DNA from 2 places in the Streptomyces sp. NPDC046866 genome. Region 1 is predicted to be linked to the other one. Evidence: predicted binding sites of a transcription regulator. Region 1 holds the regulator's gene; the other holds the start of a gene.
What was found. Region 1 encodes HrcA, which represses chaperone genes, less so after heat shock. Its sites were predicted from a motif close to TTNGCACTCNGNNNNNCNGAGTGCNAA; they were not measured.
Positions count from the first base shown of each region.

Region 2: groL (chaperonin GroEL) is a predicted target of HrcA. The motif match lies at 2,636-2,662, and genes of this name have one in related genera.

Region 1 covers NZ_JBEYXN010000009.1:26,886-32,201, reverse strand. The annotation lists gene AB0953_RS15725 (nitronate monooxygenase) at 1-869, opposite strand, end outside; gene dnaJ (molecular chaperone DnaJ) at 1,022-2,158, opposite strand; gene hrcA (heat-inducible transcriptional repressor HrcA) at 2,159-3,175, opposite strand; gene AB0953_RS15710 (MBL fold metallo-hydrolase) at 3,341-4,066, shown strand; gene AB0953_RS15705 (DUF3097 domain-containing protein) at 4,095-4,907, shown strand; gene hemW (radical SAM family heme chaperone HemW) at 5,224-5,316, opposite strand, start outside.
Region 2 covers NZ_JBEYXN010000003.1:102,197-107,512, forward strand. The annotation lists SAM riboswitch class I at 50-203, shown strand; gene thrC (threonine synthase) at 221-1,537, shown strand; gene AB0953_RS06430 (MoaD/ThiS family protein) at 1,574-1,852, shown strand; gene AB0953_RS06435 (cold-shock protein) at 2,249-2,452, shown strand; gene groL (chaperonin GroEL) at 2,858-4,477, shown strand; gene AB0953_RS06445 (Uma2 family endonuclease) at 4,581-5,060, opposite strand; gene AB0953_RS06450 (phosphoribosylanthranilate isomerase) at 5,016-5,316, shown strand, end outside.

The DNA of each region.
Region 1 (5,316 bases):
CCGTGCTCCCGCATGAACCGGTTCACCAGGCCCCGGGCCGGGCGCCCGGAGAACGCCCTGGTCAGCTCGGTGTGCGGGAACATCGGGTCGGTGAGCGCCTTCTTGTGCAGCGGGTGCGCGCCCGACTCGGGGCAGGGGAGGAACGCCGTGCCGAGCTGGGCCGCCTCCGCGCCGGCCGCCAGCAGCGCCGCGATCTGCGAGCCGCGCATCAGCCCGCCCGCCGCGATGATCGGAAGGGCCACCGCCTCCCGTACCTGCGCCACGAGCGCGAGCAGCCCGACCCGGGCCGTGCCGTCGGCCTGGGGGTCGTCGCGGTGGGTGCCCTGGTGGCCGCCCGCCTCGACGCCCTGGACGCACACCGCGTCGGCGCCGACCGCCTGGGCGGCGCGGGCCTCGTCCACCGAGGTGACGGTGACGATGCTGTACGTGCCGACCTTGCGCAGGGAGGCGAGGACCGCGGGCGTGGGGCAGCCCATGGTGAACGACACCACCGGGACCGGGTCCTCGATCAGGATCGCGAGCTTGGCGTCGTAGCCGTCGTCGCTGGTGCCGAGGGTGTCCTCCTCGGCCAGGGAGACGTCGTACCAGCCGGCCTCGCCGGCCAGCTGGCCGCGGTAGGCCTCGACGGCGGCCGGGTCGGCGTGCCCGGTCTGCGGCATGAAGAGGTTCACGCCGAACGGGCGGCGGGTGAGCGCACGCAGCCGCTTGACCTCCTGGTACATGCCGTCGGCGGTCTTGTAGCCGCCGGCGAGGAAGCCCAGGGCGCCCGCCTCGCACACGGCGGCGGCCAGCGCCGGGCAGGAGGCGCCGCCCGCCATGGGTGCCTGCACGATCGGGTACCGGGTCAGACCGTTCGCTGCCGAGGACATGCTGTGCATCGTGCCACGTCCCGCCCACGGGGCCGAATCACCGCATTCGCCTGGCATGGTCCCCTTCGGCGTCCGGCCGCAGGCGGCCGGACGCGCCGCGGGCCCGGCCGGGGCATGTCCCCGGACCGGGCCCGCAGCTGCGGTCCTGCGGCTCAGCGGCCGTTGAACGCGTCCTTCAGGCGGCTGAACAGGCCCTGCTGGCCCGGCGCGAACTGGCCCATCGGCCGCTCCTCGCCGCGCAGCTTCGCCAGCTGGCGCAGCAGCTCCTCCTGCTGCGGGTCCAGCTTGGCGGGGGTCTGCACCTCGACGTGGACGATCAGGTCGCCGCGACCGCCGCCGCGCAGGTGCGTCACGCCGCGGCCGTGCAGCGGGATCGACTGGCCGGACTGGGTGCCGGGCCGGATGTCGACCTCCTCCATGCCGTCCAGCGTCTCCAGCGGGCACTTGGTGCCCAGGGCCGCCGCCGTCATGGGGAGGGTCACCGTGCAGTGCAGGTCGTCCCCGCGGCGCTGGAAGACCGGGTGCGGGAGCTCGTGGATCTCCACGTACAGGTCGCCGGCGGGGCCGCCGCCGGGGCCGACCTCGCCCTCGCCCGCGAGCTGGATGCGGGTGCCGTTCTCGACGCCGGCCGGGATCTTGACCGTCAGGCTGCGGCGGGAGCGGACCCGGCCGTCGCCCGCGCACTCGGGGCACGGGGTCGGGACCACGGTGCCGAAGCCCTGGCACTGCGGGCAGGGGCGCGAGGTCATGACCTGGCCCAGGAAGGACCGGGTGACCTGCGAGACCTCACCGCGGCCGCGGCACATGTCGCACGTCTGCGCGGAGGTGCCGGGAGCGGCCCCCTCGCCGGAGCAGGTGGTGCAGACGACGGCGGTGTCGACCTGGATGTCCTTGGTCGTGCCGAAGGCGGCCTCGTCCAGCTCGAGGTCGAGGCGGATCATGGCGTCCTGGCCGCGGCGGGTGCGCGAGCGCGGGCCGCGCTGTGCCGCCTGGCCGAAGAAGGCGTCCATGATGTCCGAGAAGTTGCCGAAGCCGCCGGCGCCGAAGCCGCCCGCGCCCGCGCCGCCCGAGGAGGACAGCGGGTCGCCGCCGAGGTCGTAGACCTGCTTCTTCTGCGGGTCCGAGAGGACCTCGTAGGCCGCGTTGATCTCCTTGAAGCGCTCCTGCGTCTTCGGGTCCGGGTTCACGTCCGGGTGGAGTTCGCGCGCGAGGCGGCGGAAGGCCTTCTTGATCTCGTCCTGCGATGCGTCGCGGCGCACGCCGAGTACGGCGTAGTAGTCCGTGGCCACTTACGACTCCGCCAGGATCTGTCCGACGTAACGTGCCACTGCGCGTACCGCTCCCATCGTTCCGGGGTAGTCCATGCGGGTCGGTCCGACCACGCCGAGTTTGGCGACAGTTTCGCCGCCCGAACCGTAGCCGACCGACACGACGGACGTGGAGTTCAGTCCCTCGTAGGCATTCTCATGCCCGATCCGTACGGCCATGCCCGATTCGTTGGCCTCGCCGAGCAGCTTGAGGAGCACGACCTGCTCCTCCAGCGCCTCGAGCACCGGCCTGATCGTCAGGGGAAAATCGTGCCCGGAGCGCGTCAGATTGGCGGTGCCGCCGATCATCAGGCGCTCCTCGGCCTCCTCGGCCAGGGTCTCCAGCAGCGTCGACAGCACGGTCGACACCGTCGGCCGGTCCTCGGGCTCGAACGACTCTGGCAGGTCCTGCACCAGCTGCGGGACGTCGGTGAACCGGCGGCCCACCACGCGGCTGTTGAGCCGCGCCCGCAGATCGGCCAGCGAGGCCTCGCCGAACGGCAGCTGGCAGTCGACGAGCCGCTGCTCGACCCGGCCCGTGTCCGTGATCAGCACGAGCATCAGGCGGGCGGGTGCCAGCGCGAGCAGCTCGACGTGCCGGACGGTGGAGCGGGTCAGCGAGGGGTACTGGACGATCGCGACCTGCCGGGTCAGCTGCGCGAGCAGCCGCACCGTGCGGCCGACGACGTCGTCGAGGTCGACGGCCCCGTCGAGGAAGTTCTGGATGGCCCGGCGCTCGGGCGTCGACAGCGGCTTGACGCCGGCGAGCCTGTCGACGAAGAGCCGGTAGCCCTTGTCCGTGGGGATGCGCCCGGCACTGGTGTGGGGCTGGGCGATGTACCCCTCCTCCTCCAGCACCGCCATGTCGTTGCGCACGGTGGCCGGCGAGACTCCCAGTCGGTGCCGCTCGGTCAGCGCCTTGGAGCCGACCGGCTCCTCCGTCCCGACATAGTCCTGGACAATGGCGCGCAGCACCTCGAGTCTGCGTTCGCTGAGCATCGCGTGCACACCTCCAGCTGTGATGCGGGTCGTCGTGGTGATCGTCCGTGGCGTCTGGCACTCGGGTCGCACGAGTGCCAGAGAACCCCCGGTCAGTGTACGGCCGGGTAGTACACGGCTAGCAAGGGCGGCCCGCCAGGTGACCTTGCCAGGTAGCGTCGCGGCATGGACGTACGTTGGGAAGAGGCCGGGTGGGAGCGGTTGACGCGGCGGACCGGCCGCAGACGCCTCCCGGTGTGGGATTGCACGGTGGGACTGGTGGTCGGCGACGATTCCGTCCTCGTGGTCGACCCGGGTTCGAGCCTCCGGGAGGGGGCTCGGGTACGGGCCGAGGCGGAGCGGCTGACGGGCCGGCGCGTGACCCATATCGCATTCACCCACGGCCATTTCGATCACGTCCTGGCCGGGGCCGCGTTCTCCGGGGCCGAGGTGTACGGGGCCGTCGGCCTGGACGCCGAGCTCCTCGCGGGCGGCGACGGGCTGCGCAGGGACGCGGTGCGCCACGGCCTGGACCCGGCGGAGGCCGCCGAGGCCGCCGACCTGCTCGTGCCGCCGCGGCACCTGGTGTCGGGCGAATGGACGCTGGAACTGGGCGGAGTGCAGGCGCTGCTGGCCAACGTGGGCCCCGGCCACACCGGGTACGACCTGGCCGTCTTCGTGCCGGGCGAGCGGGAGACGGTGTTCTGCGGGGACCTGGTGGAGGAGTCGGGCGAGCCCCAGGCGGGGCCCGACGCGGTGCCGGGGCAGTGGCCGGCGGCCCTGGACCGGCTGCTGGCGCTCGGCGGGGAGGACGCCCTGTACGTGCCGGGGCACGGGGCGGTGGTGGACGCGGCGTTCGTGCGTGCGCAACGCGACACACTGTCGGCGCGTTTCGGCGTGTCGGGCGTCTGAGCGCGCCGGCTCTCCTAAGGTCGGCCGGATGCGTGAGTACTCCCCCGACCTGACCCCGCCGTGGAAGCGCGCCAAGGCCGTGCCCGTGCCCGAGGTGCCGGCCGAGCCCGACCTGGTGGTCGAGGTGGCGGGTACGGACTTCTGCGGGGCCGTGGTGGGCTGCGAGGCGGGCGCGGTGACGCTGGAGGACCGCTTCGGCAAGCGGCGGGTCTTCCCGCTCCAGCCGGGCGGGTTCCTGCTGGAGGGGGCCGCGGTGACCCTCGTACGGCCCCCGCGGACCCCGGCCGGGCCGGCCGGGCCGCAGCGCACGGCGTCGGGCTCGATCGCCGTGCCCGGGGCGCGGGCGCGGGTGGCGCGGGCCGGGCGGATCTACGTGGAGGGGCGGCACGACGCCGAGCTGGTCGAGCGGGTCTGGGGCGACGACCTGCGGATCGAGGGGGTCGTGGTGGAGTACCTGGAGGGCGTCGACGACCTCCCGTCGATCGTCGAGGCCTTCGCCCCCGGCCCGGACGCCCGCCTGGGCGTGCTGGTGGACCACCTGGTCCCCGGCTCCAAGGAGTCCCGCATCGCCGCGGCGGTCTCCTCGGAGCACGTGCTGGTGGTGGGCCACCCGTACGTGGACGTCTGGCAGGCCGTGAAGCCGGCCGCGCTCGGCATCCGGGCCTGGCCCGAGGTCCCTCGGGGCCAGGACTGGAAGAAGGGCGTCTGCCGGGCGCTGGGCTGGCCGGAGAACACGGGGGCCGCCTGGCGGCACATCCTGTCCCGGGTGACCTCGTACCGCGACCTGGAGCCCCCGCTGCTGGGCGCGGTGGAACACCTGATCGACCACGTCACGGCCTGACGCCGCCGCTGCCGCTGCCGCTGCGCGGAGCCAGTCCCCTCCCCGCCCCTTCCCGAAACCGGGGGCTCCGCCCCCGGACCCTCCCCCAGCTACCGCTGGGGGTACCCCAGCGCCTCAAACGCCGGCGGGGCTGGAATTGCCGCGCAGCGGCACGATCCAGCCCGCGCGGCGTTTGAGCGCACCGGGCGCGAAGCGCACGGAACGGGGTCCGGGGCGTCGGCCCCGGTTTCGGGAAGGGGCGGGTAGGGGAAGCGGCTCCGCGCAGCGGCAGCGGCAGCGGCAGCGGCAGCGGCAGCGGCAGCGGCAGCGGCAGCGGTCAGTCGACCAGGTCGCGGACCACGGCGTCGGCGAGGAGCCGGCCGCGGAGGGTGAGGACGGCGCGGCCGTCCGCGTAGGGGCCCGGCTCCAG
Region 2 (5,316 bases), on a different contig from region 1:
GCCGACAAATGCCCGGGCGCGCCGCACAGCGCGCGGCCCGGCGCCATACCGCTCATCCAGAGGGGCAGAGGGACACGGCCCGTTGAAGCCCCGGCAACCCTCCAGTCGGTTTCCCGCGACTGCGTGCAGCAGCAGCGAGGTCCCCGGCTAGGGAAGGTGCCAATTCCGTCTCATGGCGAAATGCGCCATGGGGAAGATGAGGAGAAAGGGCCTCGCCATCATGGCTGCACAGACCGTTGCCACCCCTGCCGCCGGAACCTCCGCTGCTGCGCCGGCCGTCGATCTCGGACCCGCCTCGGCCCTGTCCTGTCGGGAGTGCGGTACCCGTTTCGAGCTCGGCCCCGTCTTCGCCTGCGTCGAGTGCTTCGGCCCGCTGGAGGTCGCGTACGAGCTGCCCGCCACCGGCTCCGCCGCGGACGTCGAGGCCCTGCGCGCCGCGATCGAGGCCGGCCCGAACAACATCTGGCGCTACGCCCCGCTGCTGCCGGTCCCCGCGGACGTGGCCGCCAAGCCGAGCCTGAACCCCGGCTTCACCAAGCTCGTCGACGCCGAGAACCTCGCCAAGGAGCTCGGCGTCACCGGCAAGCTGTACGTCAAGGACGACTCCGGCAACCCGACGCACTCCTTCAAGGACCGCGTCGTCGCGATCGCCGTCGAGGCCGCCCGCGCCTTCGGCTTCACCACCCTGTCCTGCTCCTCCACCGGCAACCTGGCCGGCGCCGTCGGCGCCGCGGCCGCCCGGGCCGGATTCCGCTCCTGCGTGTTCATCCCGCACGACCTGGAGCAGGGCAAGGTCGTCATGGCCGGCGTGTACGGCGGCGACCTGGTCGGCATCGAGGGCAACTACGACGACGTGAACCGCTTCTGCTCCGAGCTCATCGGCGACCCGCTGGGCGAGGGCTGGGGCTTCGTCAACGTGAACCTGCGCCCCTACTACGGCGAGGGATCCAAGACGCTGGCGTACGAGATCTGCGAGCAGCTCGGCTGGCAGCTGCCCGACCAGATCGTCATCCCGATCGCCTCCGGCTCCCAGCTCACGAAGATCGACAAGGGGCTCCAGGAGCTGATCAAGCTGGGTCTGGTCGAGGACAAGCCGTACAAGATCTTCGGCGCCCAGGCCGAGGGCTGCTCCCCGGTGTCCACGGCCTTCAAGGCCGGCCACGACGTGGTCCGCCCGCAGAAGCCGAACACCATCGCCAAGTCCCTCGCGATCGGCAACCCGGCCGACGGCCCGTACGTGCTGGACATCGCCCGGCGCACCGGCGGCTACGTCGAGGACGTGACCGACGAGCAGGTCGTCGAGGCCATCAAGATCCTCGCCCGGACCGAGGGCATCTTCGCCGAGACCGCGGGCGGCGTGACCGTCGGCGTGACGAAGAAGCTCATCGAGGACGGCCGCCTCGACCCGTCGCTGACCACCGTGGTCCTCAACACCGGCGACGGCCTGAAGACCCTGGAGGCGGTGGCCGCCGACAGCGGCCAGACCGCCACCATCCGCCCGAGCCTGGACGCGTTCCGCGCCGCCGGCCTGGCCTGACCACCCTCCCCGCACTTCCGGAAAGGCAGTAGCGCCATGAGCGTCAACGTCCGCATCCCCACCATCCTGCGCACCTACACCGGCGGCCGGGCCGAGGTGCCCGCCGAGGGCGCCACGCTGGCCGAGGTCATCGCCTCGCTGGAGGCGAACCACCCGGGCATCGCCGCCCGCGTCCTGGACGACCAGGGCAAGCTGCGCCGCTTCGTGAACGTCTACGTCAACGACGACGACGTGCGCTTCGAAGGCGGCCTGGAGGCGGCGACGCCGGACGGTGCGGGCGTCTCGATCATCCCGGCGGTCGCGGGCGGCTGCTGAGGTCGGCGCCTGAAGTGCGCACCCCAGAATTGCCCCCTCCGGCATTAAGCGGAGGGGGCAATTCTGCTTGGTTGGGCGCGGTAGAGTTGGGGAAGTCCCCTCCGCTGTTCTTGCCCGCCGCATATGAACGGGTCGCGTGAGGGTTGACATTGAGTCAATGTGCGCGCGCGGTATGGGGCTTTGGCGTGATATGCCGGGTCCGAGTTGCCCGGGTAAATGCCAAATTTTCATCTCATTTTGCGATTTCCGTGTGACCAGAATTCTCGTCGGATTGACCTGTTGCAGACAGCACCGGTGCAGATACATTCAGCCGCGGTCGAGGCGTTCCGGCGCAAGTTCTGACCCGGGACCGCGAAGTGCGGTCCTGCGCAAGGGCCAGTAATAGGGGAGTTAGGCATGGCTCAGGGCACCGTCAAGTGGTTCAACGCGGAGAAGGGCTACGGCTTCATCGCGGTCGACGGTGGTGCGGATGTGTTCGTCCACTACAGCGCCATCCAGATGGACGGGTACCGCACCCTTGAAGAGGGTCAGCGGGTCGAGTTCGAGATCTCGCAGGGCCAGAAGGGTCCGCAGGCGGACATGGTCAAGCTCGCCGTCTAAGCCCGGCGCGGTCGACCACCGACGCATACACGAAGGGCCCGCATCCCGGAGGAGGGGTGCGGGCCCTTCGTCGTGCCCGCGCGGCACGGCGGCGAGGTGTCGCGGACGGGGCGTCACGAGCGCGCCGGGTCGCGCCGCGGACGCCGGGCGTGCGCCCCGCCGGTCCGTGATGGCGCGAAGCCGCTTGCACTCGAGGAGGCCGAGTGCTAATCATTGGCGTTAGCACTCTCCGAGTGAGAGTGCTACTACACGGGACCGGGTCGGTGAGGCCCGCAGGGTCCGGCGGGAAGGAACCGCCGGGCACGCAGGCCGTCCGTCGCGGGCGCAGGCGCGGTCCGGAGCAATCCACCCTCCCCGCGCGCCTTGCGGCGCAGGGGGAACCCCAGTCCTGGAGGACCACTTCAGATGGCCAAGATCATTGCGTTCGACGAGGAGGCCCGGCGCGGTCTCGAGCGCGGCATGAACCAGCTCGCCGACGCCGTCAAGGTCACCCTTGGCCCCAAGGGTCGCAACGTCGTCCTTGAGAAGAAGTGGGGCGCCCCCACGATCACCAACGATGGTGTCTCCATCGCCAAGGAGATCGAGCTCGAGGACCCGTACGAGAAGATCGGCGCCGAGCTGGTCAAGGAAGTCGCCAAGAAGACGGACGACGTCGCCGGCGACGGTACGACCACCGCCACCGTTCTCGCCCAGGCGCTCGTCCGCGAGGGCCTGCGCAACGTGGCTGCCGGTGCCAACCCGATGGCCCTCAAGCGCGGCATCGAGAAGGCCGTCGAGGCCGTCTCCGGCGCCCTGCTGGACCAGGCGAAGGAGGTCGAGACCAAGGAGCAGATCGCCTCGACCGCCTCCATCTCCGCCGCCGACACCCAGATCGGCGAGCTCATCGCCGAGGCCATGGACAAGGTCGGCAAGGAAGGCGTCATCACCGTCGAGGAGTCCCAGACCTTCGGTCTGGAGCTGGAGCTCACCGAGGGCATGCGCTTCGACAAGGGCTACATCTCGGCGTACTTCGCCACCGACATGGAGCGTATGGAGGCCTCGCTGGAGGACCCGTACATCCTGATCGTCAACTCCAAGGTCAGCAACGTGAAGGACCTCCTTCCGCTGCTGGAGAAGGTCATGCAGTCCGGCAAGCCGCTGCTGATCATCGCCGAGGACGTCGAGGGCGAGGCCCTGTCGACCCTGGTCGTCAACAAGATCCGCGGCACCTTCCGCTCCGTCGCGGTCAAGGCCCCGGGCTTCGGCGACCGCCGCAAGGCCATGCTCGGCGACATCGCCATCCTCACGGGCGGCACGGTCATCTCCGAGGAGGTCGGCCTCAAGCTCGAGAACGCGGGCCTGGACCTGCTCGGCCGCGCCCGCAAGGTCGTCATCACCAAGGACGAGACCACGATCGTCGACGGTGCCGGTGACAGCGACCAGGTCCAGGGTCGCGTCAACCAGATCCGCGCCGAGATCGAGAACTCCGACTCGGACTACGACCGCGAGAAGCTGCAGGAGCGCCTCGCGAAGCTCGCCGGCGGCGTGGCGGTCATCAAGGCCGGTGCCGCGACCGAGGTCGAGCTCAAGGAGCGCAAGCACCGCATCGAGGACGCCGTCCGCAACGCGAAGGCCGCCGTCGAGGAGGGCATCGTCGCCGGTGGTGGCGTGGCCCTGCTGCAGGCCTCCGCCGTCTTCGAGAAGCTGGAGCTGGAGGGCGACGAGGCCACCGGTGCCAACGCCGTCAAGCTGGCCCTGGAGGCCCCGCTGAAGCAGATCGCCGTCAACGGCGGTCTCGAGGGCGGCGTCGTCGTGGAGAAGGTCCGCAACCTCCCCGTCGGCCACGGCCTGAACGCCGCGACCGGCGAGTACGTCGACATGCTCGCCGAGGGCATCATCGACCCGGCCAAGGTCACCCGCTCCGCGCTGCAGAACGCCGCCTCCATCGCGGCCCTGTTCCTGACCACCGAGGCCGTCATCGCCGACAAGCCGGAGAAGGCCGCGGCCGCTCCGGGCGGCATGCCGGGCGGTGACATGGACTTCTGATCGGCCCCTTCCGGCTGATCGGCTGTTCTCGAACCGAGGGCGGCACCCCCATCGCGGGGGTGCCGCCCTCGGGCGTCGTACGGGCCGGGCGCCAGGGCCGCCGCTACACCAGCCCGGCGGTGTCGAGCTCGAACCCGAACGGCTCGGGCACCTCCAGCGGCTTCCCGAAGGACACGGTCCTGCGGGAGCGGTCGCCGTGCTCGGAGGGGTCGGAAAAGCAGGTGACCTCCGACTCCTGCATGTCGACGACCAGGCAGACGGGGACCATCTGGCCGTACACCTCCAGCTTCTCCTCCCCGTCCGCGTCCTTGGCGGATACGGAGGTGAACTCGGCCACCAGGGACAGGGCGGCGGCGTCCGCGTGCCGGCCATCTGCCTCGAAGGCGCTCTCGTCCGCCACGAAGAGGTCGGGCCCATAGCCGCGCTCCGCCTGGGGAAACCGGAAGAGGAACGGCGCGATGTCAGGGGCGGAACGGCCGCCGTGCCCGGTCCCCGGAAGGGGTCCGCGCCGATCGGGTGACTTTGGTTCACTGGGGGGATGAACGACCTTTTCGTCAAGATCTGCGGCCTGAAGACCGCGCACGACGTCGACGTGGCCGTGGCCGCCGGGGCCGATGCCGTCGGGTTCGTCTTCGCGCCCGCCAGCCCCCGTACGGTCGGCGCCGCCGCGGCGCGGGAGCTGGCCGCCCGGGTGCCGGACGGGGTGCTCACCGTCGGCGTGTTCCGCGGGCAGACGGTCGAAGAGGTCCGGCGGCTGACCGAGGAGAGCGGCGTCCGGGGCGTGCAGTTGCACGGGGACGAGGGCCCGGAGTACTACGAGGCCCTGCGCGCCGAGGGCC